Regions from separate parts of the Paenibacillus sp. A3M_27_13 genome, predicted to be linked through region 3. Evidence: riboswitches for the same ligand, from Rfam matches in the RefSeq annotation. Region 3 holds a riboswitch; each other region holds the start of a gene.

Region 1 (8,152 bases), on a different contig from region 3:
TGATCGTAGCTATGGTTGGGGATGGTATTAACGATGCGCCTGCGCTGGCTACTGCTAATATTGGGATGGCGATGGGCACGGGAACGGATGTGGCCATGGAGGCGGCGGATATTACCCTCATGCGTGGCAACCTGAACAGCATTCCTGATGCGATCGAAATGAGCCGCCGGACCATGACAAACATACGGCAAAATCTGTTTTGGGCGCTCGGTTATAACGTGATCGGTATTCCGATTGCCGCTTTGGGCTTCCTTGCCCCATGGTTGGCGGGAGCAGCCATGGCATTTAGCTCTGTTTCGGTTGTGCTGAATGCACTGCGTCTCCAACGGGTGAAGCTGTAAATGTATGGATGTATTAGCAGGATAGCGTACTGTCGGACATCTGTTGCGAGATAAAGTTATTATCAGAGTATAGAGCAAGTACGCACAATTGTTGCGTACTTGCTTTTTGTTGCGTTTGTTTTTTAAAACCATTCAACTTTTATCACGTCAGGTTGCTTATCATTAGCGAAAGTTCCATAATATTTGTAGGAGTGCCAAGCAAGCATGCAAGAACTTCTTCGTATACTCACAGCTTGAAGTAGATAAAGAGCTTATATTATGGATTAGGAGTGAAGCAGTCATGAATGATACGATTTCCTTGTTGATGAACCACCGGTCTGTACGAAAATTCAAGTCAGACCCCATTACCGACGAGCAGCTCGCAGCTATTGTGGCAGCTGGCCAAATGGCTTCCTCGTCCAGTAATGTGCAGGCATATACCGTTATTGCCGTTACCGAGCCTTCTTTAAAAACAAAACTGGCCGAGTTGGCAGGAGGACAGGCTTACGTTGAGCAATGCCCCGCGTTTCTGGTATGGTGCGCAGATCTGTACCGTCTGAAGCAGGTCACACTACACCATCAGCCAGGTCAGCCTTCCTATGAAGGTTCCGTTGAAAATTATACGGTTGCGACCATTGATGCCGCGTTAGCCGCACAAAATGCAGCGGTAGCCGCTGAATCACTGGGCCTGGGCATCGTCTACATCGGCGGCATTCGTACTAAAATAGCAGAGGTATCTGAGTTGTTAGGGTTGCCAGAGCTGGTGTATCCAGTGTTCGGTATGTGTATTGGTGTACCGGATCAGGAAACGGGCTTGCGTCCACGTCTTCCACTGTCCGGTGTTTTGCATATGAACGGTTACGACAAAAATCAGACGATGAAAGCTGTAGAGGTATACGATCACACATCAGCGGAATATTTGAAGGAACGTACAGGCGGTCAACGCTCTACGCCATGGTCTGAGCAAATGGCTGCGAGACTGACCGAGCCAGCGCGCTTGCAGTTGAAGCCATTTTTGGAACAGAAGGGTTTCTTGAAGCAATAAAAGCTGAGTGGCGACAAAAAACTCTGCAAAATACAAGTAGTATTTGAGCTATATACGTTTGAAAATACAAGAACCTCCTTATTTACGTATGATGAAGTCCCGCGTAAATAAGGAGGTTCTTTGCTTTGGTTGCATGTTGTGGTTGTAAACCTTCCAGTCAGTAAATAGCTGGTATGCCTTTATCAATCAGATAGTGAGTAAAAGCGTCTCGTATTTTCATAAAATAATTGACGGACGGCAGATTCATCTTGATGGGTCAGTTTGCTGTACGCATGAATGACGTCGGCAGTCATCCGGGGATGTGTCTCTTGTCCAGTAAAAGGTCCCTCGAACGGCCAAGGACCATCTGTCTCTGCCATGATCTGATCAGACGGATACTGTCTTGCCAAACTGCGGATCTCTTCTTCGTACAAGAGATCCGGTGTGAAGGAGACATAATAGCCGTTCCGGGCCATACGTTCGATCGTGGCGGTAGAGCCCTTGAACCAGTGAAAATGCGCCTGTGTGATGCCATGACGTTCCAAAAGGTCACAGGCGATGTCTGCGTCCTCATAAACGGCGTGCAGGACAATGGGCTTGTTATGCTTGCTTGCAAACTGGATAAAGCGCTCTAGTAGCACTATGTAGGGAGCGAGGTCAAAAGGTGAACCGCTCTGTGAGGCTTCCAGCCGATTGTAATAGGGCAAGCCGACTTCACCCACGGCGACCATCTGCTGTACATGTTCGTCCATCCAGTTGAACAAGAGTTCAAGCTCAGCTTGCGGTGGAAGAGCCTGTTCGGGATGAAAGCCAAAGGCTGGTCGTACCAGCCCGGGGTAACGCTTGGCTAACTGCAGATTGGCTCGGCTGGAGCCCAGATGCATCGACACGGCTATCACGGCTTGGACGCTGCTATTGGCAAGTGAAGCGAGCAATAATTCCTGTTGTTCAGGCGGGTAGCTGTCTACATGAATATGCGCGTCGATCAATGGAGCGGGTCCAATTGCGGTCAAATCCAAGCCTGGCTTTGTTTGGCTGTTCCATTTCAATGCACATCGAACTTTTACGTCACTCATGTCGATTCAATCCATCTTCCGGGATATTCTTGTGGACGCTCTGAGCATTGTCCATGTCGCCGTCCAGTTTATGTTTTTCCTCGCGCATCCAGCTGGTCATGGTCCGCTTCCATTCAATAAAGAGCGGATCGAGGGTGATTTCTTCCCTACGCGGGCGGGGAAAAGGGACATCTACGACATGCACCACTGAAGCAGGTCGCGCCGACAGCACATAGATGCGGTCGGAGAGCAGCAACGCTTCTTCAATGCTGTGGGTAATAAACAGCACAGAACGACGGTTCTTTTCCCACATCCGTAATAACCATTGCTGCATGTCTGCACGTGTCAGCGCATCGAGTGCGCTGAACGGCTCATCCAGCAGCATTAATTCCTGTGGGCTGAGCAGTGCGCGAAGAAAGGCTGCGCGCTGTTGCATTCCACCAGACAGCGTATGTGGATACGCCTTGGCGAATTTACCAAGTCCAACCTGTTCGAGCCATTGCAAGGCTTCTTTGCGACGCTCGCGTTCACTGGCGTACTGAGGGGGTACTGCTGTATTTTTACGTGGAGCATTTTCCTGCCCAAGCAGTACGTTGTCCAGCGTGGTACGCCACGGGAAAAGGGCGGGCTGCTGCGGCATATAGCTGATATGCCCACGTTCACCAGTCATGTCCCGTCCGTGCATACGGATACGTCCCTGCTGTGGTTTGAGTAGCCCGCCGATGATGTGAAACAGCGTGCTTTTGCCGCTGCCTGACGGACCGATGAGGGAAACGAATTCTCCTGGCTTGACTGTGAGGGATACATCCTGCAGTACGGGCAGTAGGCTTCGCTTTTCGCGGAAGGCGAGGCTGATCCCGTCCAATTCCAAAGCAGGAGGAGCGGTTGAAGGACTCTGCTGTTCCCCGGTTCGTTGTTCATTAGCCACGTTGTATGATGATAAGTCAGTCGGATGCAGACTCATACGCGCCACGTCCTTTCTTTGCTGTATGTAATTCAAGGAGGAAGCTACTCTCGATCGGGTTTCCAGCGAACCAGCCATTTCTCCAGTAGTAAAATAACCACAAACATGAGTAAGCTGAGTGCAACAATAATGCCGATGGCGGCAAAAATGAGGTCCGTGCGATAGGCCGATTTTTGCAGCAGCATATAATATCCAATTCCTTCACTAGCTCCGATCCATTCCGCAATGATCGCACCCATCACACTATAGGTAGCAGCAATTTTAACGCCAGAAAAGACTTGCGGCAGGGAATGTGGCAGCTCCAGCTTCATAAAAATAGCCATGCGGCTTGCACCCGACATCCGCATATAGTTCATCATCGTACGGTCTGTTCGAGTCAGCCCGTCCATGGCCGCTACAGCCACGGGGAAAAAGCATACTAGGGTAATGACCATCAGCTTGGGCAGCACGCCAAAACCAAACCACACCATGAGCAGCGGTCCCAGGGCGATGATTGGAATGTTTTGGCTCAGAATAAGCAGCGGATACAGGGCGGATTTGAGAAAAGGGATTGTATGAAGAACGATGGCGATCAACAGTCCCGTTGCTGTCCCTATCGCGAATCCCGCAAGTGTCAGACGAATCGTAGCCCATGTATGGGCACCAAGCAGCGCCGTCTGGGCCATGCCCTCTTGTACGATGAGGGATGGAGCAGGCAGCAGCCAGGATTCAACATGCAAATAGGAAACCGCCCCCTGCCAGGCCGCTAAAAAGAAGAGGACCGCCACAAAGGGCGGCCATACGCTTTTCCACCAGGATGCGTTCTTGCCTTTCGGATTCATGGGCGATATTTCTCGGTCAGCTTGTTCATGCTGATGCCTTGTAGGTTATGTGCGATTTTGATCTGTGAAATGACGCTGGGACTGCCCGCTTCCGTCAAAGCCTCGTGCATTTCTTTAACCACTTTCAGCAACTCGTCGAGCTCGCCCTCCATGGTCGTATCCAATGGATTCACCTGATGTTTGACACCGGAGCGCTGAATGACCTCGATCGCCTTATCTACATACGTGTAAGAGTCCTCGTTATTAGGAGTTTTAGGGATTACTTGAATACTGAGCAGTGTGTTAGCCATGCAAATTCACCTGTCCTTTATTGTTTAAGTTATAGGAAAATAAATTGGTTTAAGGCGGGGAGACCGCTTCGCGTTTCATTTGATCTTACGATCGCTTCGCTTCTCCAGATTCAAATGAACCACTACGCTGCCAACCGCCTTAAAAGCACCCTATTTTTAAAGCTGGTTTGTGTGGCATTTTTAACACACAAGCGCACCTACTTAGCGCTTAGATAATATGAAAAACTAAAGAATAAACCAAGTAGAACGAGAACGAAGTGGGCGAAATGGTGCTGTACAAGCGTTAGCGTTCGCCTTTGTACCCAGATTTCAACCTCTGGATATTCATAAAAGAAATCTGGGTACAGCAGCGATGGGAAGCACCATCCGACTGCGTAGTGGCGCCTCGTTCACTTCTCTAGTTCAGTCTTATTTAGCGTTTTAACAAATGATCAACGCTTGGGCAGGAAACCGTTTGTGAAGGCTTTATCGACTTCCAAAGGCTTGCTGAGCAGCTTGCGTTCGTACATCCAGTCCGAATAGTTTTGCCATACCTCCGCTTTTTGCACACCCCATTGCGCTGCATCGTCCTGATAACGCGGGCTTAGCCATTTTTGGCTGGCAAGCACCAGTTTTTTATCCAGCTCCGGTACAGCTTTGCTTAAGATGTCTGCGGCTTCTTCCGGATGAGCGATAGTGTATTCATAGCCTTGTGCGGTAGCGTCCATGAACGCTTTGACCAGCTCGGGATCATTTTTTATTGTCTGTTCGTTGCTCACAATTACAGGTGTATAGTAATCGAGGCTTTTGGAATAATCTTTTACATACAGCATATCCAATGGCTCACCTCGAAGCTGGGCCTCGATTCCGGTCCATGCGTAGAAAATCCAGGCAAAGTCGATATCCCGCTTCACGGCTGTAAAATAGTCTGCATTGCCCATGTTGATGATCTTCACTTTGCTCACATCGCCTTTGTCTGAATCCATGATGGATTTCATGACCGCTTCTTCTACGGGAGAGCCCCAACCGCCGTATTTTTTACCTTCAAAATCTTTCGGGCTCTTAATTCCACGATCTACCGGGGCTGCGAAGCCTGAGGTATTATGCTGAATCACCGCAGCGATGGATACAAGCGGCACGCCTTGCGTACGAGCCTGTGTGACGCCTTCTTGGTAGCTGATACCAAAAGGTGCAGCATTAGAAGCAACCATTTGATCAGCTCCGCCTGAACCAGGTTGAACAATTTGGACATTCAAACCCGCTTTTTCGTAAAATCCTTTGTCCTTAGCGACATAGAGTCCCGTATGATTCGTATTGGGTGTCCAGTCGAGCACGACTTTAACATCTTTGAGCCCCTTTGCCGGAGTAGACGTTTGAGTGTCGGTAGCGGGAGCCGCTTCTTGGGATGTGGGGGGACTTCCACCGCAAGCGGTCAGGGTCAGGGCCATGAGCCACAGACTGATCAGTCCCAGGCTTAATATTTTCATGCGCTTCATCGTTGTGTTCTCTCCTTTAATTACCCGTTATCCGTCCAATCAGACAGCTTAAGTTCCCCATTTTCTAAAAATAACATCTGCCGGATGCGATCTTTCCAACAACTTAATCTTCAACAAAAAAAGCGCCCCGAGTTTCCGGGACGCTTGCGCTTGTATATACCAAAGTAAGGGATGGTCCTATGTAAAAAAGGCACATCTTGCTTAAGCATTCCTACGCTGGCATTACCCAGATCAGGTTGTAAGGGTCAGTGTCTTGGGACACACTCTCAGCCGGCCGATTCCAGCACCCCTGGCATTGTATGGTTTAATGGGTTCATTTATTCGGGTTTACTACGACGATTATATGCCTTGAATGCGGGTCTGTCCAGCATGAAGGGAGAGATGACGGTTCATTTGCCGAACCACAGGGTACACTTTTACTGTGAGCTTTGATCTGAAAATGAGCATGAATCAATTCGATTCGATCCGGTCATGTTATTTTCAGAACAGCTACGCAAGTAGGTTCAGATGGGCTGGTGCCCAATGGCGTGGCCGTAGAGAATTCTAATTCGTGAAAAGGAGTTGTTGTACTGTGGGTAAAACGGAAACATTGGATCGCAACCAACTGGAACAAGCCATTGTGAAGGCTTTGGATAACAACAAATTTTGCTCGTTAGGTACGGTAGAGGGTGGCAAACCGAAAGTACGCTATATGGCCCTTTTTAACGATGGAATGAACATTCATCTGGCGACAGATCGCAAAACGCATAAAGTAGAGGAGCTAAAGGACAATCCGAATGCTTATCTGCTGCTGGGTTATGAAGTTGGCGGTACGAAGGAAGTCGTAGAAGTGGAGGCTACCGTCCAGATCACAGCTGATGAGGGGCTGCGCAAACAAGTGTGGAACGATTCCTTGAAGGAATGGTTTTCCGGACCGGATGATCCCGATTATGTCATTCTGGACGTGAATCCGACACGCATTGAGTATGTGGGTCAGCAATCTGAGCGCCAGGTTTGGAAGAAGTAATACGAATATAAATGGATAAGCCGGTGAATCTCCGAGTTTTTTAGGAGGTTTGCTGGCTTTTTATTTTTTTGAGAAAATTAATTATTTTTTCATAAATAATTTAAGTAAATGACTACTCTTTTATCTGGCGTTGGATTAAAATAGAAATGGTGGGTTCAAGGCTTACATATATGTGCAAAAGTATGTATATGAGGCATACACCTTAATGAGGAGGGGTATATTTTGTTATTTCGTAAAAATTGGTTTAAAGGGTTTACAGCAGCAGTTGTGGCTTGTAGCATGCTGGTGTTTTCGGCCGCTCCATCCTGGGCAGCTAGCGATTCTCGCGATAGCGCTACGGTGAATTTGCGGATCATGGAAACAACGGATATTCATGCGTCGCTGATGAACTATGATTACTATTCAGACAAAGAAACCAACGAATATGGCTTGATTAGCACAGCTGGTTTGATCCAACAGGCGCGTAGTGAAACAAGAAACAGCATGCTGTTCGATAACGGTGATTTGTTACAGGGCAATCCATTAGGCGATTATATGGCCAGAAACAAAACCTATGAAAAAGAAGGCGGTGTCCATCCAGTCTACAAGATGATGAACTTGATGGGCTATGATGCGGCGACAGTGGGTAACCACGAATTCAACTACGGTCTCGATTTTCTGGAGAAATCGCTCAAGGGAGCCGATTTTCCTTACGTAAATGCGAATGTTTATGTTGACAAGGGGGGGCAAGCTACTAAAAATTATTTTACCCCTTATCGAATTCTTGATAAAACGGTAACGGACGAGAAGGGCCAAGAGCACATCCTTAGAGTGGGCGTCATCGGTTTGGTCACACCACAAATTATGCAGTGGGATGAAGCCAATTTGAAGGATAAAGTCGTTACGAAGGATATTGTGGAAACGGCGAAAAAGTTTATTCCTCAAATGAAGACGGAAGGTGCTGACATTATTGTCGTGCTTGCGCACACAGGTTATGAGGATGTGCCGCAAACGCCAATGATGGAGAATGCCGTTAAATATTTAAGCCAGGTGGACGGAATTAACGCTATTTTGTTTGGGCATGCTCATAAATCTTTCCCCGGCCCTGATTTTAAAGAAATGAAGGGTGTAGATCTAGATAAAGGAACCATTAACGGCGTACCGGCTGTGGAAGCTTCCTCATGGGGCAAGGATCTGGGTATTATTGACCTGAGCCTG
Region 2 (8,152 bases), on a different contig from region 3:
TCAAGCCTGTTTCAAAACGCTGGTAGCCGTAGCGGATGGCAAAATCGCCTACCCCGCCGCCGCCCACAATGCCCATCACCGTGGAGTAGGAGATGAAGCTAATGGTGGACGTGGTCAAACCCAGTACAAGCCCGGAACGAGCTTCCACGTACAGAAATTTAAAAATAAGCTGGAGGGTGGATGCCCCCATAGAAGTAGCGGCTTCAATTACACCCTTGGGCACCTCAAGCAATGATTGCTCCACCAGCCTCGAATAATAGGCGATGGCCACCACTGACAAGGGAACCGTTGCAGCCATCGTGCCCAGCGCCGTCCCTACGACCAGACGTGTAAATGGAATCATAAACACGACGAGCAGCAAAAACGGGAACGAGCGGATGACATTGACCACACTGTTCAATAAGGTGAACAGCAGTCGATTTTCATATTTTTGCCCTTTGCCGCACAAATACAAAATCGTTCCTGCCGGAAGCCCTAACAGTACAGCTGCTGCGATAGAAATCCCCACCATGATAAACGTCTCCCCGATGGCTTTCCATATCTCTGACTGGTATTGCACAATGATGCTCAGCATTTCATTCATCAGCTTCACCTGCTTCCGCTGTTGAACCTACCGCAGCGTCAACTACACGTTGCGTTGAAAGCAGCTGCCCATCCCGCATTTCTGATACACGGGTACAAATATTGCGTACCACGTCCATATCGTGCGTTACGATTACAATGGTAACTCCCAGTTCCCGGTTGATCTCCCGTAACACGCCCAGAATATCCGCGGTCGTCTGCGGATCAAGCGCCGAGGTCGGCTCATCACACAGCAGCACCGCAGGTCGATTCGCCAGCGCTCTGGCTATCGCCACACGTTGCTTTTGGCCTCCGCTCAGTTGTGCCGGATACTGTTCTGCTTTATCAGCTAAACCGACGAATTGCAGGCATTCGCGCACACGTTCCGCTCTCTCTTTTTTCGCGACACCTGCCAGCTCCAACGACATTGCCACATTTCCACTGACCGTCCGATTGTGAACAAGATGATAATGCTGAAAAATCATCCCTATCGATCGCCGCGCTTCACGGAGACGTTTTTCCGGCATGCGAGTCAAATCTTCCCCGTTTACAACCACGTTTCCCTCATCCGGCCTTTCCAATACATTCATCAACCGGAGCAACGTAGACTTACCGGCACCGCTGGCACCTATGATACCGTGAATTTCCCCCTCCTCCACTTGAAGGGACACGGATTGAACCGCATGAAATTGGCCGCTTGAGGTGGTATAATGCTTGCTTACCTGATGCAGCGTAATCATGAAACCTGGCCTCCTGATGATCCATTTCTCAGGGAAAATGTAATAAGCCCGCCAGCCCAGGCGGGTCTGTACGAGCCGTCAATTCCCATTGCATTAATATACCACAGAGCAGAAAACGGGCAAAGCCTTTTGACAACAATTAACGCACATCCCACACCCCCACGTAAGGAAAGCAGATACCGAGTCCCCAAGCCAGTGTAAGCATGATGACAAAATAGAATATGAACACAATATCTACAGCCGAATAGCCAATCGCATAATAATACGTGCGTTTGGTTTCATTAGTAAAACCCTTGGCTTCCATGGCAATAGCAATTCGCTGTGCACGCCGGATACTTTGAGCGAGCAGCGGAATTGCATACCTGCGAAGCGTGGCATACATATTCCATTTGGACACATGCTGATGTAAACCTCGAATACGATGGGCTTGTCTCAATGCCTGGAATTCCTCCACCATCATGGGCATCAACCACATGGCTGCCAAAAAGCTATACGCATACTTCGGAGAGAGCCTCCATTGCTGCATCAGTGAATAAAAAAGGTCCACTGGACGAGTCGTTAAACCAAACAGCAACCCTACCGCCGCCATACTCAGCGCACGAAAGCCCAGATGTATACCCCGATAAAAGCTTTCCTGCGTTATATGGATCAGGCCCCATGTCCACCAGGTCGTCACCCCTTTGCCGAACATCATCATGCCCGTTGAGGTTGAAATAAACACCAATATAAAGGGAGATCCATACAGCAGCAGCCGCTTCCATGGATGGCCTGACCAGACAAGCAGCAGCAGCATAGCACACGCAACATTAAACATGACATTCGGATCATGAATGACTATAACGACCACAAACAGTATGGAAAACATAACGAGCTTTAGGCCCGGATTCACACGATGCAGCCATGTTTTATGATGGGGAAAGGACAGGTTCATACTGGAGTTCCCCTTTCTGAATCCGCCATATATCGGTACAATATCGATGGACAATTTCCGGGTCATGCGTGACCATCACAATGGCCGTGCCTGCCGCTCTCAGCTGCTCCAACATATCCAGCATGACAAAGGTATTACGCGCATCCTGCCCAAAAGTCGGTTCATCCAGCAGCAGCACTTCCGGCTCACGGATCATAGCCGTAGCAATACTCAACCGCCTTTTTTGGCCCAATGAAAGCTGATACGGATGACGCTCGTCCAGCCGCTCCAGTCCGAACTGTACGAGCATCCGATCGACCCGTTCCCGGCACTGTTCAACGGTGAACAAGCTCTTGGGTAACGAATACTCTAGTTCCTTTCGTACGGTGTGTGCTACGAATTGCAGCTCGGGATTTTGAAACGCGAACCCGATACGCTCTGCCAGTTGTTCCGTACTGCCTGCCTCAATTCCGCGCACGCTATAACGTCCCTGTGTGCGAAGTAAGCGCATCATGGAGAGCAGCAGTGAGCTTTTGCCAGCCCCGTTTTCACCGACCACGCCAATCCAGTCGCCAGGCTTCACCTGCGCATGCTCCACATAAATCACTGAACTTAAACCGCGGAGGCCACTAAAATGTTCCAGCTCCAGCAAACCAATCCCTGTACCATTCCCCGTACCATTCTGCTGTGTCACTGATTCACTCCAACGCGGCGAAGACGATTCATTCCATACTCCCGGGTACCACACGCCATACTCGGACAATGCCTGCCGCTGCCCATGAAATACTTCTTCCGCCCTTCCATCCGCAATGATCTCCCCTTGAGCAGAAAGCACCACAATCCGGTCCACATCATGGACAATTTCATTAATTTTATGCTCCACGATCACCAGTGTCTGGTCTACCGAAATGTTTCGAATGGTATCCCACACCTGTGTAGTGCCTTCCTCGTCCAACAAAGCCGTGGGCTCATCCAGAAAAAGCACTTCTGGCTCCATAGCCAGCACAGACGCAATCGCCAGCCGCTGTTTCATTCCCTGTGACATGCTGCCAATGGGCATGTGTATATCATCCGTTGATAGACCAACCTGTATCAGCAGCTCGCGAATACGGGATCGCATCTGCTCACGAGGAACCTGATTATTTTCCAACACAAAAGCCAGTTCCTCGTCTGCATATGACATACAAAACTGCGTATCAGGATCTTGAAATACAATACCTGAGACACTTGGGATTACAGCAGCATCGCATTTCATAGGCACTTCTATCGTGCGTGGAATCAGACCGCTTAACACTTGGAGCAGCGTTGATTTACCGCATCCACTCGGTCCCAGCAGCAGCAGCTTTTCCCCCTTGCGGACAGACAAAGACATATTGTGAAAAAGCAGCTCCTGCTCACCGGGAAATTTCAACCGAAGACGGGTGATCGAAGCCACTACATCTTCGGTTGCCTGGCTCATCAATCCAGCCCCTTATAATCTTGTTCCGTTGCGGGTCTCAAACTTCGCGTGACTCCGGTTACCTCCAATGCCCTGGCCAGATAGAACGCGAATACCCCGGCAATCACAATGCTGCCAATCATGCGAAAACCAATATACAAAACATAGTTCCAGGTCGAAAGCTGATCAATATACCCGTAGCTGAAGTCTAAAATTAGAGAAGCGACAGCCGCCCCAGCCGCAGCTAGCGAAGCAACCCACAGGTTTGCGTTCCGATACAGAAAAGCCGCAAAAAATAGCTCCGCTCCCAAGCCTTGCAGCAGGCCATAGTACAAAGTGGACATCCCCCATTCGCTTCCCAAAAAAGCACTGACCGTTGCCGCTGCCACCTCTGCCAAAATTGCAACACCCGGCTTGCGAATGATGAGATAAGCAAACGTGCCTGCCATAAACCACATGCCATACATCAGTTGCTCGGCGTGTAAACCGAATGGTTTCATCAAATCATAGGCAGGTCCCCATATTTTGTAGACTAACCCGAACACAACAGCGATCACAATCGTGACCAAAATATCAGTCAGCTTCAACCCTTTGGACGCTCTTACAGCAGTATTCATTATTGCGTGCTCCCCTTATCCTTATAATTGGCCTCTTGGCCATAAAAAAAAGCTTGTCTGGAGCTGAATCTCCAGGCAAGCTTTATGCGCAGTAAAAGGTGAAGCACCATACAAAACATCATTCGTCGATATGCCTTATATAACCAGTAGTCTAAGCTACTACACTGATACCAAGCCAAAGTCAGGGTCAAGGTAAAATGCTAGGACATACATTGTATCTATCGACAACCGCGAAACAAGCGGCATTCCTGTATAGTGTTCTTGGTTTCTCTACGCTGGCATTACCCAGATCAGATTTCACGGTCAGTGGCAAGGGCCACCCTCTCAGCCTGACTTTCTCAAGCTCCCGACAATGCTTTTTTAATTCACTATAATATATACCACATCTATGGCTTTGACAATCCTATAATCCGAAGAAACGTTTGGCTGTCTCCGTCGTGGCGATTTCGATCTCCATCATGCTTCGGCCTGTACATTCGGCAACCGTAGCAGCAATGTGAGCGAGATACATGGGCTCATTACGCCCTTCTTTAGGCTTCACGGGCAAATTACGCGGGGTCAAAAATGGTGCATCCGTTTCAATCATCAGACGGTCCAAGGGAATATCTCTGACCAGTTCACGCAGATGTTTGCCACGCCGTTCGTCGCAAATCCAGCCGGTGATCCCGATATACAGTCCCATCTCTACATACGTATGCAATTCTTGTTCCGTGCCTGTAAAACAATGCACCACTGCTTTATCGACAAGCCCTTGATACTCCCGCAGCATAGCAACAAAATCCTCATGTGCATCTCGTTCATGAAGAAATAACGGCATATTAAGCTCACCCGCCAGTTGGATTTGCTCCTCAAACCATCGGCGCTGCACATCACGCGGCGAAAAATCACGGTTATAGTCCAATCCGCATTCCCCTATGGATACGACCTGCGGCTGACTCGCCAGCTGGCGGAGCTGCTGGATCGTATCTGCGCTGCAGTCTTTGGCATCATGGGGATGCACGCCAGCTGTCGCATACAGCTTGCCCGGATAACGTGCTGCATACTGAGAAGCCTCTCGACTGCTACGGACACTGGTCCCGGTAATAATCAGGGGTGAAATCCCTACAGCTGCGGCTCTCTCTACCACCTGTTCCCGATCCGCATGAAACGAACGGTGCATCAAGTTCACGCCAATATCAATTAACGGTGTACCCCTTTCCATCTCAATCCCTCCTTCGCAAACTACAATCTCGGATCAATCGGCTCCGATTCCAGAGATAGCGCGGCAAGGACGCATTCATGAATACGATCTACCGTATCCTTGCGGACAAAACGTTCCACGCCTTCCATACCAAGCGCTCCTTCCATCAGGGCATGACGCTCCTTTTTGTTCGTTCGACGCTGCTTCAGACGCTTTAAATTCTCAGGGGCAAGATAATCCATACCGTAAATGATGTGCAAATACTTCCGGCCTCTCACCTTGATTGCAGGCTGAATCATCTTGTCCCGATTTTTCATCAAAAAGCGTTCCGGCTTGATCACAATCCCCTCATGACCATCCTCTGTCATCTCGTTCCACCAGCGAATGACCTCTTCCTCGCTTGCTTCGTCCGTGATAACGCGATACTCTGTCTCCATAAACAGGGAAGACAGCCCAGCCAGCTCCCGGTTTTGCTCCATATGCCAAATATGAGAATGGTCGAAAAAAGTCTTTCCGCTGTGTGCCAGCGTATGGAACGGTGCAATACGAATTTCATCCAGACCGTCCACATCCCAGCAATATTTTTGAAAAGCCTCTTGAAACGTTACGGCATTCGCGTACTTCTGTTCCATTTCCTCCAACCAGTCTCCAACCTCTCGACCTGCAACCTTCGCCTGCTTCAGCTTGTCTACCAGCTTACTGCGATCCAACAGAGCTGCCTCCCCCACATGCGCATACTGTGCAGCAATCAGTTCCCGAGCCTTGAGATTCCACGGTACAATTTCCGCATCCAGCAATACAAAATCCGTCTGGTTCCGTTCAAAATATCCAGCAGTCCGTAAATCCACATTCAGCTTCTCCATCACTTGCTTCCCAAGGCTTTGTTCAAAGAAAGCTCTCCCACTCCGACTATAGATCGTGCCCAATGTCGGGTAGCCTACATATTGAACAGCGGCCTGTTCGTTTTTGAATAATAGCAAAATAGCCCGGCTACCCATATGTTTTTTCTCGGCCACCATCGTTTGTACTCCTTGCCCGCGATAATAAGCCAGCGCCTCACGTGGATGCTCCAGATATCCTTCCTCTGCAGACACCGCTGGAGCAGGGCTCATCGTCGGTGGAATATACACCAGCTCCTCCATGGGTACCGTCACATGTGACACGGTATCTATAGCGGATTTGATCCATTCTCCTTGTACGCGCACTTCGCCATACGATTCCGTCAGCACACTGTAACCAGCGATTAGCTTGCGTAAATTCGGCGGGGAAAACCGTTTTCTCTGCCACCGGACAAGTGGGCTATCGGGATCATTCGCATAATTCTCATGTGCCGGAACGCTGACAAATTCCTTTTCCGGATAACGATAAGCGGTCAGCATACCGCCAAATACCACACCCTGATCAATATTCACCGTCTGGTTCACAAGGGTAGGCTGCGGTCTCGGATCATGTCCCCATACTACTATTTCTCCCGATTCATGGTCTACGAACCAATCCTTGCGGATCGGTGTTCCGTTCGCATCCTGTCCTTCCGTATCTCCATAGCGGCAATAATCAGAAATACGTGCCGACTGTTTGCCAATAAAATGATCCTTAATCCCGGCATGAGCTACGACCACGTGTCGCAATCCATTTCTGCCAAAAATAAGATGAGAGGGTGCATGTAGCAGAAAATCTCTCAACTCGCTTCTAAGCTGTTCCGCCGCTGTCTTGCCCGCTTTTTGTTCATATTGGGCCAGTTCCTCTGCAAATCGTTCATCGCCATGACTGAGAGTCACCTTTCTCCCATCGAGGTAACGGCCGATTTTCCAGCCATGATTGCTGTCAATCATATACGCTAGTCCGGCATCCACGTGCTTTTTCCAGAACTGCACCGCTTGTAACGATTCTGGGCCACGGCTCATCACATCCCCGACAGATACTAGTCTTCTACCATCTGGATGATGGTATAGTCCTTTCGTATCTTCCGTATATCCTAGCCGCTCTATCACTTCCAGCATCTCACGGTAGCACCCATGGATATCACCAATGATGTCAATACCTGAGCCAATCTCATGAAACAGTGGCTGCACACGGCGAACAAAGTTCATTTCTTCTACATCCTTAAGAACATAGCAAGCGTTAAAGCCTTCCTCACGGATACCACGCAGGTTCCGCTTTAACAGCTGTGCCTGCTGCTTGACCCGTTGGCGGCCACGCGGATGCTCCCTGCCTAAATCACGTTCCAGCAGCACAGATTCGGGTACATCCAGTACCAAGGCCATAACAGGAACGTGCGCCTTGGCTGCCAGCTGTACATATTTCTGGCGATCCTCAGCGTACAAATGAGTGGCATCCACAACCGTTAGCTTATTCAAGCGACAGCGCATAGCCAGAATCGTATCCATCGCCTCAAACGCCTTGGCTGACATTTGCTGATACTCATAGAACAGTACGTCCGATTCCAGCCTTGGAAGTCCACTCCAGTCTATAAATTCCGTATCTCCGACCAGCTTGCGAAAATGATCCGAGGATACCACTTCTGTCTCCAGTAGAATCCCTTCGCACACCAGCCTGTCCAATAATGTGGTTTTGCCACTGTTGGAGGCCCCCACCAACACAACCAGTCCAGCATGCGGTAAATGAATCGTACGTTTGGATGAATTGCTCATGCTTCCTTCTGCTCCTTTCTGCGCGTAAATATAGCCATTTGGGTCGGTTGTCCAA
Region 3 (8,152 bases):
TTGGATAATTATGTGCACGCATATGATGCGCGGAATCACAGGTGGGTGGAGGGCTTTCAAAAGGAACTTCAGGACCAGACCCCTATATCTTTACTGAATAATTCAGAAACTTTTGAGCAAATACGTCGTTCCACCATCGTTCGCAGCGTCCAAGAGGACCTGGCGCGAATTATTAATGTCCATAACGAAAAAGCTGCACGTAACGGCATAACTTATACGTTCACGCTACCGCTCATTCCGCAAGAGGAGTGGTACAACACAGTAGATGATGTGGGTCTGATCGCGTTTATCCAAGGCATTCCGGTCGGAGACAGGTATTACAATAACTATGGATTTGGTGGTGGGAGAGTCGTTAGAAAGCAAGACATTATAGGCGGCATAGAACCAGATACTGGGATGAAATATTTTTATAGAGATTCATGTCCAGCTCCCTTTAAAGCGAGTGAACGTTTTGCGGATGAAAAATCTGCAGCAGCTGCGGGATACTTTGAGTACAAATGTTATAATGGCTTAAAATAATCACCTTCATGGGTGGTTTTTCTTTTTTTAGGCAGATCCATATCAAAAACCTTAAAAATCGCTGTTTTCCATATTCCGATATGGTTGCAGAATGTGCTACAATAAAGCTTTGAAAGAAACGAAATGCATATGAAATAAGAACAGTCGGCAGCGCCGATGACAATAAGGAGCCAAAAACAGCTTATGAGTTTATTGACTGTAGAAAATGTATCTCACAACTTTGGGGACCGCGCATTATTTAAAAATGTTTCCTTTCGATTGCTTGCGGGGGAACGTGTAGGTTTGGTAGGAGCTAACGGTGTCGGTAAATCGACACTCATGAACATTCTGACTGGAAAATTGCTTAAGGATGAGGGTAAAGTGGAATGGACTCCACGTGTACGTTACGGCTATCTGGATCAGCATACCAAGCTGACACCGGGCAAAACGGTACGTGATGTTTTGAAAGACGCTTTTCTTCCTTTGTTGGAATTGGAAAAGGAAATGATGCAGATTACTGACAAAATGGGGGATGCTTCTCCTGAAGAGTTGGAAGTGCTGCTGGAACAGATGGGTGAAATTCAGGAGCAACTGGATATGGGGGATTTTTACCTCATTGATGTGAAGGTTGAAGAAATGGCGAATGGACTAGGTCTGTCGGCCATAGGACTGGACCGGGATGTATCTGCACTTAGCGGTGGGCAACGGACAAAGGTGCTTCTTGCTAAGTTGCTGTTGGAAAAGCCAAATGTCCTGCTGCTGGATGAGCCTACCAACTATTTGGATGTAGAGCATATTGAATGGCTTACGCGCTATTTGAAGGATTATCCCTATGCTTTTATTCTTATTTCACATGATACTGAGTTTATGAACCAGGTCGTTAATGTTATTTACCATCTTGAATTTGCCAAGATGACCCGTTATTCAGCTAACTATGAAAAGTTTCTTGAAATGGCGGATCTGAACAAAGCTCAGCATATTGATGCTTATGAGAAGCAACAGGACTTTATTAAGAAACAGGAAGATTTTATTCAGCGTAATAAAGCGCGTGCCTCTACATCAGGCCGAGCAAAGAGCCGTGAAAAGCAACTTGATCGGATCGAACGTATAGATAAGCCTGAAGAAGCTGCGAAGCCAACCTTTCAATTCAAAGAAGCACGTGCAAGCGGAAAGACGGTATTTGAGGGTATTGATTTTGAGATTGGTTATACGCATGCCCTTTTGCCTAAAATGTCCATGACGATTGAACGTGGCGAAAAGATTGCTATTGTTGGCTACAACGGTGTCGGTAAATCGACATTGCTCAAAACCATATTGGGAAAAATACCGCCAATCAGTGGAAAAACCTATCAAGGTGATTTTTTGCAGCCCGCTTATTTTGAGCAGGAAGTAAAGGCGGAGAAAATTACACCGATTGACGATGTGTGGAATGAATTCCCACATTTGAACCAGCATGAAGTACGAGCGCATTTGGCGCGTTGCGGTTTAAAGAATGAGCATATCACGCGTCCGCTATCTGCGCTCAGTGGTGGAGAACAGGCTAAAGTCCGTCTTTGCAAACTGTTAATGCGTGAAAGCAACTGGGTACTGTTCGATGAGCCTACCAACCACTTGGATGTTAAAGCTAAGGATGAGCTGAAACGTGCCTTGAAGGAATACAAAGGGACCGTATTGCTTGTATCTCACGAACCGGACTTTTACGAGGATTGGGTAACCAAAACGTGGAATGTGGAAGAGTGGTCAAGTAAAGTTAACTAACATCAACTAAATCCAATTCTGCATATTTCACACGAAGTGGGGTTTGCAGAATTAGGAAAATATGCTAAGCTATCTTTAGCTTATACAATAAAATAGTCACACTAGGGGAGCCGCCCATGCGGCTGAGACGGAATAAATGGATTTCGGACCCTTTGCACCTGATCTGGGTTATGCCAGCGTAGGGAAGTGAGCGCCGTACAAACAAGGCAACACCATCTTATTTTTGTTTGTGCGTGGGACGATACACGTATACGGATATCATTGTCCGTTCGATTATTGGACGTTCGTTAAACCACTTCCTTGGGGAAGTGGTTTTTTTGCGTTTCGTTCACTTTAAGTTGTTCGAGCTTCCGTAGACGATTCACATACAATCCTCTTTCATTACTGCTGGTAGACGTGACTGGCTAAGCTTAGATCTTTTAGTCCAATGTGAGGTGAAGACAAAATCGAATTACACGCAATTTCGATGGAAAAGGGCACTTTTGCACAAGCAGCCCAAGTGGCTGCTGTGATTTGTCCGTATGTTCATTATGTACACGCACGTTTAAAACAGAATGGTGCCTCTGCATTGCTATCTTTGACTCGCAGCATGGTGGAGCAGGGAGTTCCTTTGCAACAAATTGTAGTAAATGATCGTGTGGATGTAGCTTTACTTACTTTGGTTGGAGCCGTCCAGCTACCAGCTAATGGATTACCTGTAGCGGATGTGAAAAGCCTACTTCCAAAGGGTACACGCTGTGGAGTATCTGTGCATTCCTTGAAGGAGGCGCAGACTGCCGAGCGGGTAGGAGCGGACTATGTACTTTATGGTCACATATATGAGACCCATTGTAAGCCCGGTATTGTACCACGGGGTTTAGCTCAGCTTGAACATATTTGCAGGCTGTCGAACATTCCGGTGATCGCGCTGGGCGGCATACAACCGCACCATATCCCGGAGCTTTATAGGGCCGGAGCAAGCGGAATTGCGGTGATGTCTGGTATATGGGAGGCTGAGTCGCCCGTTGCAGCTGCGCTGGAATATAGGCGAATGGCAGATCTTGTAGTTCACAACCTGTAGCGAGAAAACGAGAGTAGAGGCAAGCTGAAAGCAGAATGGTTTATGGAGAGGAGACACGGAACAAATGCCAAAGATACACACAGAGGCAAGAGCGATAGGACACGCTGAATGCTTGGTCATAGGTGGAGGTGTCATCGGCAGTTCCATTGCTTACCATGTGGCCAAGGAGGGAAGAAGTACGATCATGCTGGAACGATTGATCCCGGGTGAGGGAGCCTCAGGAGCAGCGGTTGGAATGCTGGCAGCGGAAAGTGAAGAGTTCACCGACTCTGAGCTGGCACGGTTTGCTCGCATAAGTCGAGACGCATTCCCTGAGCTTGTCTGTGATCTGGAGCGTTTGTCAGGTATTTCGGTGGAATTCCGTACAGAAGGATTTGTGACTCCTTTCCGTACGGAAACTGAAGGCCAAAAACGCTGGAAAGCTGCTAAAACGCGAGAGGATGATTGTCCTATCTGGTGGGATGCGAAGGAATTGGCCCGACGAATTCCAGGTTTGGATGAACAAGCGATCGGGGCAATATATCGTTCAAAAGAGACACAAGTGGCTCCTGTCCAGCTTTGCCGTGCTTATGCAGGTGCTGCTGCGGTGCTGGGGGCAACGGTATGGTCTGGTACACAGGCAGAGCAACTGGTCATACAGAATGGTCGAGTTTGCGGTGTTCGAACAGATAGTGGCTTTTTTTCCTGCGATCAGGTCATTATTGCCGGAGGCTTGGATAGCATGAAATTGCTAGCGCAGGTTGGATTTGAATATCCACTTTATCCGGTCAAGGGCGAAGCGGTAGCGGTCTCCTTGAAGGATCACCCGTTAGAATACACCATTTATGCTGATGATATTTACCTCGTGCCTAAACAGAATAACGAGCTTTGGATTGGGGCAACGAGCCTTCCGCATCAATATGACGAAGAGGTGACCGTAGGAGGCTTGGAGGGGTTGCTGGCACGTGCCTCTGCTTGGCTGCCGCGCGTCCGTGAAGCTTCTTTTATACGCACTTGGGCGGGCTTACGTCCGCAGGCCGCATCAGGTCATCCTTTTATAGGCACTGTCCCTGGGGTCGAGGGCGTATATGCTGCCGTCGGGCATTATCGCAACGGTGTCCTGCTGAGTGATGCTACCGGGCGTGCGCTGGCAGCTATGCTTAATGGGGCTGGTGCAGCTGAACTTGGGATAAGTAGATTTTCTTCTGAGCTCCTCAAGGAGGAAAGCTTATGAAGCTGACGATTAACGGCCAGAGCCTGACCTTTTCTAATCGAATCACTCATGTGGATCAATTGCTACATGAGCTTGATGTAAAGGTGAAAACTGTAGTGGTAGAGCTGAATCGGCGTATATTGACCCGTGAAGATCATGATGAAGCAGTACTGAAGGATGGAGATTGCCTAGAGATTGTACATTTTGTGGGAGGCGGTTGATCATGTTAACCATTGGAAAAGCATCTTTTACCTCAAGGTTGTTGTTGGGAACAGGAAAATTCACTGATCTGGATATCCAATCCCAAGCCGTAGAGGCTGCTGAGACGGAAATATTGACGTTTGCTGTACGGAGATTGAACTTGGAGGAACGGGATAAGCAGCATTTTCTCGATATGCTGGATTTGAGCCGATATACACTTCTTCCCAACACAGCAGGGGCTACAACAGCAGAGGAGGCCATTCGTATTGCCCAATTGGCAAAAGCCTCCGGCTTGTGCGATATGATTAAGGTGGAAGTCATTGGGGATAGCAAGACACTGCTGCCTGACCCTTTTGAAACGTTGAAAGCTAGTGAAAAGCTGTTAGAAGAAGGCTTTATCGTGCTGCCCTACATATCGGACGATGTGATTCTAGCCAAGAGGCTACAAGAGCTTGGAGTACACGCCGTTATGCCTGGAGCTTCACCGATTGGTACAGGACATGGTTTGCTCAATCCGTTTTCATTAGAGCTAATTATTGAACAGGCGGAGGTCCCGGTTATTGTCGATGCGGGTATTCGCTCACCCAGTGACGCGGCAATGGCGATGCAGTTGGGGGCAGATGCTGTTTTGTTGAACACAGCCGTATCAGGAGCGAAGAACCCAGTAAAAATGGCTGAGGCCATGAAACTGGCTGTTCGTGCTGGAAGATATGGTTTTGAGGCGGGGATGATTCCTGTAAAACGTTACGCTTCAGCGAGCAGTCCGACAGAAGGCATGATTCAGGCATGAAGGTATCTGACAAATCCGGTGCAGGAGGAACACATCCAAGTGACCGTTATTCCAGACAAGAAAGATTCACACCCTTTGGACCGACAGGACAACGTCGGCTTGCTTCCTCTCACGTATTAATCATAGGTGTTGGAGCGCTAGGCACAGGTATTGCGGAAACACTTGTTCGCGGGGGCGTAGGTACAGTGAGCCTCGTAGACCGGGACTATGTGGAATGGAGCAATTTGCAGCGCCAACAGCTTTTTCAGGAAAGTGATGCTGCGCAAAGATGTCCCAAAGCAGTAGCTGCTCAGCGAAGATTAAAGGATATTAATTCGGAAACGGTTATACATGCACATGTACTGGATGTTAGGGTGGAAGAGCTGGAAGAGTTGATCCAGGGGGTAGATCTCGTAATGGATGCAACCGATAATTTCGATACCCGACTTCTTATGAATGACATGGCACTAAAGCATCGGATTCCTTGGATTTATGGGGGATGTGTGGGCAGCTATGGTGTAACCTACACCATTTTACCGGGTCAAACGCCTTGTCTTCACTGTCTGCTGGGAACTGTGCCGTTTGGTGGTGAAACCTGTGATAGCGCCGGGATTATTCCGCAGGCCGTACAGATGGTCACGGCTAACCAAACTACGGAAGCTTTCAAACTTCTGGGTGGATATCCAGAAGATTTGAGAGGAAAGCTGCTTTCGTTTGATTTGTGGAAAAATGAGTATGTAGCGATAGCAGTAGATAGCGTTAAAAAGGAGAATTGTCCTTCTTGCGGCAACCAACCGACGTATCCCTACTTGTCGGCCTCTTATCGGCAGAAAACAGATGTTTTGTGCGGCAGGGATACCGTTCAAATTAGACCAGCAAACCCGACACATCTGAATCTTGCGGAAATAGCAGATAGATTTGCTTCTTTGGGAGAAGGAAAAGTAGAGCAGAATCCGTTTTTGGTTTCCTTTAGTACAAGCGAGCATCGCTTGGTTGTTTTTGCAGATGGCAGAGCGTTGATCCATGGGACAAAGGACGTGGCAAAAGCAAGAAGTCTGTATCATCGCTATTTGGGTTAAACCATAAAAGCAGAAAGCCATTCTTTGGAGAATGATTTTCTGCTTTTTTGTTACAATAATATTAATATGCTTTAATGGCTTATAACAAACTTGTTCGTATCCAATGTAATGCTATGTCCAAACCAGGTGGGTGAAAAGATGAGCCCGTTAATTTTACTTGTGGATGTAAATGAAGCGTCTCCCGTAATTGTACTTCCATTGGAGCAGGCAGGTTATCAGGTGGTACATGTTAGCAATACATCGGATGCAAGCTCTTATGCAGCCCACAATCCGGTGAATTTGCTACTCCTGAACATAGGAGATGAACAGGCGGATACACAAGGCTTGATTCGCATTTTGCAGCAAAACCATCCTCATGTCCCGCTATTTGCAATGACTTCATCAGATGAGGAGGACCATATTGTTTCCTGCTTTGAACAAGGGGCACATGATGTGATCGTTCTGCCCTTTTATCCTAGAGTTTTTCAGGCAAGAGTGGCTAATTTATTGCGGATTTTTGGTATTGAACGTGATGTGAAAAGGGCGATCGAAGCGGGTGATTTACATATAGACAATGCAAGCAGAATGGTGAGCAGAGGGGGACAAAAGCTGGAACTAACTCCGAAAGAATTTGATCTTTTGCTTCATCTGGCGATACATCTTAACCAAGTTTGTAGCAGGCAGCAAATTCTGAAGGATGTTTGGAAACATGATTATATCGTTGATACGAACGTAGTAGACGTCTATATCAGACATTTGAGGGTTAAAGTAGATAAAGGGTATAAGTTTAAAATGATCCGTACGGAACGAGGTATTGGTTATTCACTCAGAACACCAACCGTATCAGAATAGCATAAGGCATATAAAAAAAGCCGGAACTTTTCGTCCCGGCTCGCATATTTCAAAATGAGTTTCATACTACAGCACGCGGCGTGCTTTAATGTATGTTCTTTTCCAGTTGCCGGAGTTCAAATCGGAGATGGTCACGCCAGGTCCGCCGTAAGTGTGTAAAATTTTACCCCCGCCCATATAGACTGCTACGTGGGTAATGTTGCGTCCTGTGGCACGGCTACCGCTTGAAAAGAACACTAAGTCACCTTTTTTCAAATTGGACTTGGATACGGCATGTCCGACTTTAGACTGTTGAACAGAAGTACGTGGCAAATCCACTCCGTATTTCTTGAATATGTGCTTCATGAAAGAAGAACAGTCAAAATTACGTGTAGTGCTCGTGGAAGCTCCAAACTTATAAGGAGTTCCCATATATTTTTCACCGTAGTTAATTACTTTTTGGCCTACTGAAGTAGTAGTGGCAGCTTGTGCCGTATTTGTTCCCTCAATTGCAAAAGTACCAAAGCCGATAGTGGCTGCGACCCCTGCTATAATTACCTTTTTTATGATTTTCTGCATATTCATGTTGTAAGTACCTCCAGAAATTGATTTGTGCAATATTTTGCTGAGTTGCTAACTAACTGACAGCGTTGAGTATAACAGTTTTGAAACCGCCTAATAGTTGGAAAATAACTCTCAAATGCTTGAGGGACAAGACTTACACAGCGTTTATTAAAAAACGATTAAAAATTACAATTTGTAAAAAATATATCGATTCATAGATC
Region 4 (8,152 bases), on a different contig from region 3:
ACCCATCCTCCCCATGGAATATAGGCCTCGGCCGATTGGTAAGAGGCTCCGAATAATATGGGAATAGAGGAAGGGAACACAAAGGTCGTGCCCACATATACACAGATTGCAGCTATAGCCATTAAACCGGCATAGACGGCAATCAACTTGCCCAAAGCTTGGCGGTCATGCCCCTGCGCACCGATCTTTGGAATAAAGGCAGCAATTAGACTATACGAAACGTAATAGACCAACTGGCTGTACTTCAGCGCAATGGCATAGCTGCTGGCCTGCTCAGGAAAGTAATGCTGTACATACAACATGTCGATGGAGATACAAAACAAAATGAATAAATTCGTCATAAGGCTATCGGTGAAATCCTGACCCAATGATTTCCATAGCCCAGAAGGGATATGTTCTCCACTGTATGTGAATAAGGACAAGCCACGAGCCGAAACGATCCAGCCGTGGAGCAGCGACAGCAACATTCCTCCACAGCTTGCTAACAGTAGGGCTTCCAGCTTTAACCCCAGTGCAGCCAGAACAAAAAACAGGCTCAGCTTCCCTAATACCTCAATGTAATAGTTCACATTGAGCGCCAACATGCGTTCCCTGCCCTGTAAATCTCCGCGGCACGAACTTACAAGAATATGCAGTCCGATCAAGCCATACAGCATGAACAGCGGGCCGGATTCGACGCCTAATAGCGAACGCAGTAACGGATGAAAGATGAGTAAAATGATCATGGCAAGCACGGTTAGCACCAGAGGTGCTTTGAGTAATAAAGAACCGAGCGGTAAGCTTCGTAGCGCAAGCTTTTTGTCTCCCTTAGAGACCAGTTTGGCGGTTAATAGCTGGATGGATAAACCCAAAACGGATAAAAGTGCAAAAAGTGCCAGCAGCGCATTCGCCTGGCCATAAGCTTGTCCGGTAAGATACCAACTCGCTGCAATGTGGAAGAAAAAATTAAATCCGTTAAGCAGCACATTAAAGAGAGGGAACATCAACGATCGCAATCGGTTGTTCACGTTGTTATCTCACCCGCCGATCCAGTCGCCAAATATCAATGATGGAGCGTAAAAAACGAATAGAATCCTTCCAGACATGAATGTGCGATCCATCGCGGTCAATACATTTGACGGGTAATTGCAGCACACGAAGCTGGAGTCGCTTGGCAATAAACATCATTTCTAGATCCAGCGCCAGTCCGAGCTGTTCCTTTAAATGCGGAAACATCCGTTTCACTGCAACCGAACTCATCACTTTAAGCCCAGTCTGCGAATCTACCACACCTGTTGGTAAAAAAGGACGGGAAATGACCCGCTTACCAAAGCTGACAACAGATCGCAATAAAGATCGATTCTCGGCGGTCATATCCTTGGTTCCGATCACGACATCATAATAGCCCTGCTGAACAACATTAATCATTCTGGCAATATCCTCAATAAAAAAGGAGTCGTCCGCATCCACAAATACGTAGTAATCCGCACCTATGGTCCGCATCCCTTCCAGATACGTCCCTGCCTTACGTGTATTGCGTCCCAATTCCCTTGTTTGAAGCAGCGGGCTAAGATTCTGATTAATCCTGTTTACGGACAAGTCCGTTGCTGCCTCCAGCGCTTTAATCAAGGCATTGGTACCATCGTGACTGCCATCATCAATGAGATAAATCGAACCTTCAATAATATGGCTGCGGATAAAGGCTTGCAGTCGTTCAGCAAAGGTTTTGACATGAACAAAACGTTGCTCTTCGTTATATACAGACAAGATAAATGCAATATGTTGGCTTTTGGTCGAATACTCGGGATAGAGCAAGCTTTGTATTTCCGAAAGCATTTCTTCGGTGTCATTGGCTTGCCAAAATAGCAGGCGCAAACGGCCTACTCCGGTGATTTGCACCATATGCTGATCACTGAACGGAATTGTTACATCCGTCACCAGTAACAATGGCATTTGCGGAAATTGGCTACGGATCTGATTGGCTTTCCGCACCGCCTGCCCCGGCTCCCTATAATCAATCAGGCAACAACATGCGTTCTCGTAGACTGAAGCTGCCTCCGTGTCCTCGCACTGTATATATTGGTAAAAACAAATCACATTGGGATAATCAATAGCCCTGTCGTTATCGCTAAAAATGGCTATAGGTCCCTGCACACAAACCTCTCCTTTTCCTCCGAATAGTTCTATTTTGTTGAAAAAGAATTAAGAATGTTTGCTTATAGGAGTTAAATTAATGTCCAAATACTTCATATTTCCTTAACAAAATAGCTGACACTCCATGATATATAAGGATATAAGAGAAGAAAAACTGATTTTCATATTTGATAAAAACAGAGTATTTAGACCTGATTCATTAGAACCAAAACCATCAGAATAAGTTAGCGCATCCATATCGAAAATTAGTTCTTTTAGATCAACAGAAGGAAGAATATATGGTTATTTTGTCATAGATAAATAGAAGAATAAAACAGATTCGCACGTCCATACTATGGACAACATGTCATCTTGAGGATTTTGCAAAAATCCGATAAGCGACTTTCAATGAACAAGATATAGATCGAAATGGTTTAGTTCGTCTATATCTTGCACTTCGGAGCGACTGAAATCGAATTTTGTGAAATTCTTACAATATGAAAATGAAGAGAAGGAAGGTCTTTCTATGGAAGCATTTTATGTCAATCGCGATGGGTCATTATCTACTCCATTACGGGGAAAGGATGTGTTGGCAAATCCCCTTTTGAACAAAGGTGTCGCTTTTACAGAAGAAGAACGCAAGGAGCTGGGTTTGGAAGGAATCCTTCCTCCAACCGTCCTTTCATTGGAGAAACAGAGCGTACGGGCATATCAGCAGTTTCTCGCACAACCCACCATGCTGCGTAAAAATGCTTCTCTCAACGACCTTCACAACCGAAATGTCGTACTCTACTACCGGCTGCTAACCGATCATTTGAGTGAAATGCTGCCCGTAGTCTACACGCCGACCGTAGGAACCGCGATTCAAGAATATAGTCACGAGTATAACCGCCCTGGAGGCGTATATTTGTCGATAGATAACCCGAACGGTATTGGACAAGCATTCCATAATTCTGGTTTGAGCGGCCATGATGTGGATCTGATTGTCGTGACAGATTCCGAAAGTATTTTGGGGATTGGTGACTGGGGCGTCGGGGGGATTAACATTGCTATTGGCAAGCTTGCAGTATATACGGCTGCGGCAGGCATTCATCCTGGGCGGGTGCTGCCAATTGTACTGGATGTAGGCACGAATAATGAAAAGCTGCTGAATGATCCACTGTACATCGGAAACCGCCATAAACGAGTTCGCGGAGAAGCCTATAACCAGTTTATTGATACTTTTATCAGCAAAACGTTAGCGCAATTCCCGAAGGCGCTTTTACATTGGGAAGATGTGGGTAGCGTTAATGCGCGCCATATTATAGGAAAATACGGTCAAAGCATACTCACCTTCAACGATGATATACAAGGTACAGGAGCAGTGACCCTGGCTGCGATTCTTTCGGCGGTGGGTGTCACCAAGACTCCGCTGCGTGAACAAAAAATACTTGTTTTCGGCCCAGGGGCTGCAGGGATCGGTAACGCTGATCAAATTCGGGGCGCTATGATCGAGGATGGCCTTTCCGTAGATGATTCATTCAAGTCCTTTTGGGCCTTTGATTATCGCGGGCTGTTAACGGAAGATATGGAAGACGTATTGGAGTATCAGAAACCGTATGTGCGCAAAAAGGATGAAGTCAGCTCATGGACCCGGTCGGGTGACGGCAAAATACCGCTACTGGAGGTCATCCGTCAGGTGAAGCCTACGATATTGATTGGAACTTCCGGTGTAGCAGGTGCCTTTTCTGAAGAGATCATCAAGGAGATGGCAAAGCATGTAGAACGCCCGATCATTATGCCCATGTCCAATCCTACAAACCTTGCAGAAGCAGTACCCGAGGATTTGATCCGGTGGACAGATGGCAGAGCACTGATCGCAACCGGAAGTCCTTTTGAGCCCGTTACCTATAACGATACAAATTTTGAGATTGGACAGGCGAACAATGCCTTTGTTTTTCCGGGACTGGGTCTGGGTGCGATTGTGGTTAAAGCCAAAAGGATTACCCCTGCGATGTTTACAGCGGCAGCAGTTGCTGTTGCCAATGGTGTAGATTCGAATACGCCTGGCGGTGCGCTACTCCCTCATATCCGAAAATTACGCGAAGTTTCGTACGCTGTTGCGATTGCGGTTGCAAAAGCCGCGATTCAGGATCAGGTAGCGCAGGCGCACATTTCAGATGTGGAACAAGCTATACAAGATGCAATGTGGAAACCGAAATATGCCAAGGTCAAAGCAGTGGAAAGTGTAATTCATCACCCTCACTAAGCCCAAAACACCTAACTAGAGGAAATTTAATATTTTGTACACTATGTTTGACATAGCATATGAACGAATGTACAGTAATAGTCAAAAGAATAGAAGTCCACTAGGGGAGCCACTATGGCTGAGACAAGAGCGTATCTTGGACCCTTTGAACCTGATCTAGTTCGTACTAGCGTAGGAAAGTGGAGCCTTCGTATATAAGGTTTCAAGCGTTTTTTGCGTATTGGGCCTATTGTTGAAGCCGCTCCATTTTTCCGGGGCGGCTTTTTAGCGTTGTTCCGGAATTATATTCTTACAGGACTTCTTGCTCTTCAATTTAATGGAGGTGGGGAAATTGAGTTTTACACAAGAACTCCGTCGGCAGGCGGACGGCATTTTTCAAGCGATTTTTGAGCATCCCTTTGTGAGAGGTATTGCTGAAGGAAGTTTGACAAGGGGACAGCTGATTCACTATGTAAAACAGGACTTTGAATATTTGAACGCCTACATGCGGATATACGGCATCGCAATCTCCAAATGCACGAATCGGGAGGACATGGCTGTATTTAATGAACAAATCTCTTTTATTCTCCACAGCGAGGTTCATCCGCATCAAAATTTCTGTGCTGTCGCAGGGGTGAGCTATGAAGAGTTGCAGGGATATCCGCTCGCTCCGTCGGCTCATCACTATATCCGTCACATGCTGACGGTTGCGCATGAGGGTAGCCTGAGCGAGATCTTGGCTGTGCTGCTGCCATGTATGTGGACGTATGCCGAGATTGGTCGCAGACTGCTGGATGAAGTAAAGCCGGATGAGTCCCATCCGTTCTATGAATGGATGGGCTTCTATGGAGACCAGCTTGATGATACAACACTCAAGTTCCGAGAACGTGTAGATGCTTGGGCGGAAGGCGCAACGGCTGCTGAGCGAGAGCGGATGATTGAGCATTTTATACTGAGCTGCCAGCTGGAATATAAGTTCTGGGACATGGCCTATAAGCAGGAAGAATGGCCGGTCCAGATACAGGCAGCGGTCTTGGAATAGTCAGCCTGGCAATTCGATGCGTGAAGTACAGTTAATGCCCTTTGAACCACCAACTATAGAGAGGATAATCATTATGAGTACATGGGAAAAAAGTTATTCGGATCTCCTGACGAAGGTACAAAACAGCAAACCCCTCGTTCACAATATGACCAATGTGGTAGTCACTAACTTTACGGCCAACGGCCTGTATGCATTGGGCGCCTCCCCGGTGATGGCCTATGCACCCGAGGAAGTAGCAGACATGGCAAAAATAGCGGGAGCCATCGTGTTAAACATCGGTACGCTGAACCGCGAACTGGTGGATGCCATGATCATTGCTGGACAATCGGCGAATGCACACGGTGTTCCGGTCCTGCTAGATCCGGTCGGTGCGGGAGCAACGAGCTTTAGAACCGAATCGGCACTGCGAATCCTGAGAGAAGTCAAAATCTCATTGGTGCGGGGCAATGCAGCCGAAGTCGCGCATCTTGTTGGAGAAGCGCGTGAGATTAAAGGCGTAGATGCTGGTGACAGTGCTGACAGCGGAAATGTCGATCTGGCAATTCGGGCTGCTCAAACGCTCAATACAATGGTTGTCATTACTGGAAAAGAGGACGTCATCACCGATGGGGCCGAAGCACGAATGATAAGCGGTGGAGACGCGCTGCTCACGAAGGTAACCGGAGCAGGCTGCCTGCTGACCTCTGTGTTAGGTGCCTTTGCAGCTGTTGAACCCAACCTGCTGCTCGCAGGTACAGCAGGCTTGGCATTTTACGGTGCAGCAGCTTCCCGAGCCGCAGCACGTACCGCAGAGCTGGGGCCCGGCAGCTTCCAGATTGCCTTTCTCGACGAGCTCGCCAAACTACATACAGGTTCGCTAGAGGGGCATGTCACTGTCCGTGAAGCCGGAACAACCACAGCAGGTGGTGCGCGATGACAGACGTTCGTGTACCCAGAGCACTGACGATTGCCGGTTCGGACAGTGGCGGCGGGGCCGGGATTCAAGCCGATCTCAAAACCTTTCAGGAGCTTGGCGTTTACGGCATGTCGGCTATTACGGCCATTACCGTACAGAATACTTTAGGGGTCCACGGCGTATATCCGCTGCCACAGGAAGCAACAGCGGAACAGATCGAAGCTGTAGGATTAGACCTTGGAGTGGATGCCCTGAAGACTGGCATGCTGTTTAATGCGGGCATCATCCGTCTTGTGAGCAAGCAGATTCGAAAGTTCGGCTGGAAAAAGGTTGTCGTCGATCCCGTGATGATTGCCAAGGGAGGCGCTGAACTGCTGCAACTGGAAGCGGTGCAGGCTTTGAAGGACGACCTGTTTCCCTTAGCCCTGGTCGTTACACCGAATATCCCGGAGGCGGAAGCCCTGACAGGGATCAGCATCCGTACGATGGAGGATCGCCGCGAGGCTGCGAGACATATTAGCAGTATGGGACCAAATTTCGTTGTGATCAAGGGTGGCCACGCTGACGAGAGCGAGAGCAGCGAACAGATTGTGGACCTGCTCTTTGACGGAACCGCCTTTACAGAGCTGAGCGGCAAGCGGGTACGGACTGTCCATACACACGGAACAGGATGTACCTTCTCGGCAGCGATAACTGCTGAATTAGGGAAAGGAATGTCTGTACTGGAAGCTATCTCGAATGGTAGAGCCTTCATCCAGGCGGCGATTGAGGATACTTTACACCTTGGACAGGGACATGGCCCAACCAATCATTGGGCCTACCGCCGTCGTCAGGAGGTACTCCGATGAGCAGCAGAATATTGCCACAGATGATGCGTCAGCATTTACAGATGTATCTGGTTCTTGGAAGCGTGAACTGCCTCGCTGAACCAGGTTGGGTCGTGCAAGAGGCTGTGGCTGGCGGCGCAACCATGGTCCAGTTTCGAGAAAAGGGCCACGGCGCGTTAACGGGCGTTCCTATGTTCGAACTTGCGCGCCAGCTACAGGAACTGTGCCGTCACGCTGGTGTCCCCTTCATCATCAATGACGATGTGGAGCTGGCTCTTGAACTCGACGCCGACGGTGTTCACATCGGTCAGGACGATGAATCCGCCGAATCCGTCCGCGAGCGAATCGGAAATCGAATTCTAGGCGTCTCTGCCCATACCATTGAGGAAGCACGTCGAGCCATCCTGCAAGGTGCTGATTATTTCGGCGTCGGACCCATCTATCCCACCATCTCGAAAGATGATGCCCATGCCGTACAGGGACCGGCAATTTTATATGAGATGCGTAAAGCGGGAATTGATGTGCCGATTGTTGGGATCGGAGGTATTACAGTGGACCGTGTTGAGGAAGTCGCACGTGCAGGTGCAGATGGTGTGGCGGTGATTTCAGCCGTGACACAGTCAGAACAGATTAGAGGTGCGGTCAAGGAATTAAAGAAAAATATGGTATCATTTCTCAATGATCCGATCTACATGTTTGATAATGATTCAACAGATCATCCAGCTTTTTAGATTGTTCTATTACTTTGGGATGTGTTAAAAATCCATACTTTTTCTGGACCTGGTACAGTTTCTTCCTAGCTCGTTCGACACAAAGTAAAGTCACACCTTGGTTCATCAGCATGATCCCTCCTATATGTCATATTTTATGACAAAAAGACGTTTTTTGGATTTTCGAATGATGCGCCTAACAAAAAAAGAACATCCCAAAAGTTTGCATAAACAAAGATGCCCCTAAATCCACGTTAAAAGAGCCTCCGTTTCCACTAATTAAGTGGAACAGAGGCCCTTTTCATAAAAAGATCCAATGAATACAGAGCATACATGCCA

What was found. Region 3 has a riboswitch for thiamine pyrophosphate ahead of NLX82_RS01190 (thiamine phosphate synthase). Riboswitches for the same ligand answer to the same signal wherever they lie in the genome.
Region 1: linked by a shared signal. The riboswitch ahead of NLX82_RS18245 (ABC transporter substrate-binding protein) and the one ahead of NLX82_RS01190 (thiamine phosphate synthase) in region 3 are both predicted to bind thiamine pyrophosphate.
Region 2: linked by a shared signal. The riboswitch ahead of NLX82_RS22365 (ECF transporter S component) and the one ahead of NLX82_RS01190 (thiamine phosphate synthase) in region 3 are both predicted to bind thiamine pyrophosphate.
Region 4: linked by a shared signal. The riboswitch ahead of tenA (thiaminase II) and the one ahead of NLX82_RS01190 (thiamine phosphate synthase) in region 3 are both predicted to bind thiamine pyrophosphate.

The regions. Positions count from the first base shown of each region.
Region 1 is NZ_JANAVE010000005.1:50,146-58,297, forward strand. It holds gene NLX82_RS18215 (heavy metal translocating P-type ATPase) at 1-341, shown strand, start outside; gene nfsA (oxygen-insensitive NADPH nitroreductase) at 622-1,365, shown strand; gene NLX82_RS18225 (TatD family hydrolase) at 1,548-2,420, opposite strand; gene NLX82_RS18230 (ABC transporter ATP-binding protein) at 2,413-3,363, opposite strand; gene NLX82_RS18235 (ABC transporter permease) at 3,408-4,184, opposite strand; gene NLX82_RS18240 (MTH1187 family thiamine-binding protein) at 4,181-4,474, opposite strand; gene NLX82_RS18245 (ABC transporter substrate-binding protein) at 4,906-5,949, opposite strand; TPP riboswitch at 6,141-6,250, opposite strand; gene NLX82_RS18250 (pyridoxamine 5'-phosphate oxidase family protein) at 6,521-6,955, shown strand; gene NLX82_RS18255 (bifunctional 2',3'-cyclic-nucleotide 2'-phosphodiesterase/3'-nucleotidase) at 7,178-8,152, shown strand, end outside.
Region 2 is NZ_JANAVE010000008.1:149,876-158,027, reverse strand. It holds gene NLX82_RS22385 (methionine ABC transporter permease) at 1-583, opposite strand, end outside; gene NLX82_RS22380 (methionine ABC transporter ATP-binding protein) at 576-1,301, opposite strand; gene NLX82_RS22375 (energy-coupling factor transporter transmembrane component T family protein) at 1,441-2,232, opposite strand; gene NLX82_RS22370 (ABC transporter ATP-binding protein) at 2,207-3,670, opposite strand; gene NLX82_RS22365 (ECF transporter S component) at 3,670-4,266, opposite strand; TPP riboswitch at 4,516-4,625, opposite strand; gene NLX82_RS22360 (TatD family hydrolase) at 4,670-5,467, opposite strand; gene NLX82_RS22355 (polynucleotide kinase-phosphatase) at 5,488-8,097, opposite strand; gene NLX82_RS22350 (3' terminal RNA ribose 2'-O-methyltransferase Hen1) at 8,094-8,152, opposite strand, start outside.
Region 3 is NZ_JANAVE010000001.1:268,131-276,282, reverse strand. It holds gene NLX82_RS01200 (hypothetical protein) at 1-519, shown strand, start outside; gene NLX82_RS01195 (ABC-F family ATP-binding cassette domain-containing protein) at 703-2,256, shown strand; TPP riboswitch at 2,350-2,458, shown strand; gene NLX82_RS01190 (thiamine phosphate synthase) at 2,723-3,316, shown strand; gene thiO (glycine oxidase ThiO) at 3,381-4,529, shown strand; gene thiS (sulfur carrier protein ThiS) at 4,526-4,729, shown strand; gene NLX82_RS01175 (thiazole synthase) at 4,732-5,499, shown strand; gene NLX82_RS01170 (ThiF family adenylyltransferase) at 5,496-6,557, shown strand; gene NLX82_RS01165 (response regulator transcription factor) at 6,696-7,388, shown strand; gene NLX82_RS01160 (C40 family peptidase) at 7,455-7,952, opposite strand.
Region 4 is NZ_JANAVE010000004.1:99,155-107,306, forward strand. It holds gene NLX82_RS16665 (polysaccharide biosynthesis protein) at 1-1,007, opposite strand, end outside; gene NLX82_RS16670 (glycosyltransferase) at 1,012-2,133, opposite strand; gene NLX82_RS16675 (NAD-dependent malic enzyme) at 2,639-4,360, shown strand; TPP riboswitch at 4,453-4,555, shown strand; gene tenA (thiaminase II) at 4,692-5,381, shown strand; gene thiM (hydroxyethylthiazole kinase) at 5,455-6,297, shown strand; gene thiD (bifunctional hydroxymethylpyrimidine kinase/phosphomethylpyrimidine kinase) at 6,294-7,124, shown strand; gene thiE (thiamine phosphate synthase) at 7,121-7,834, shown strand; gene NLX82_RS16700 (aspartyl-phosphate phosphatase Spo0E family protein) at 7,779-7,946, opposite strand.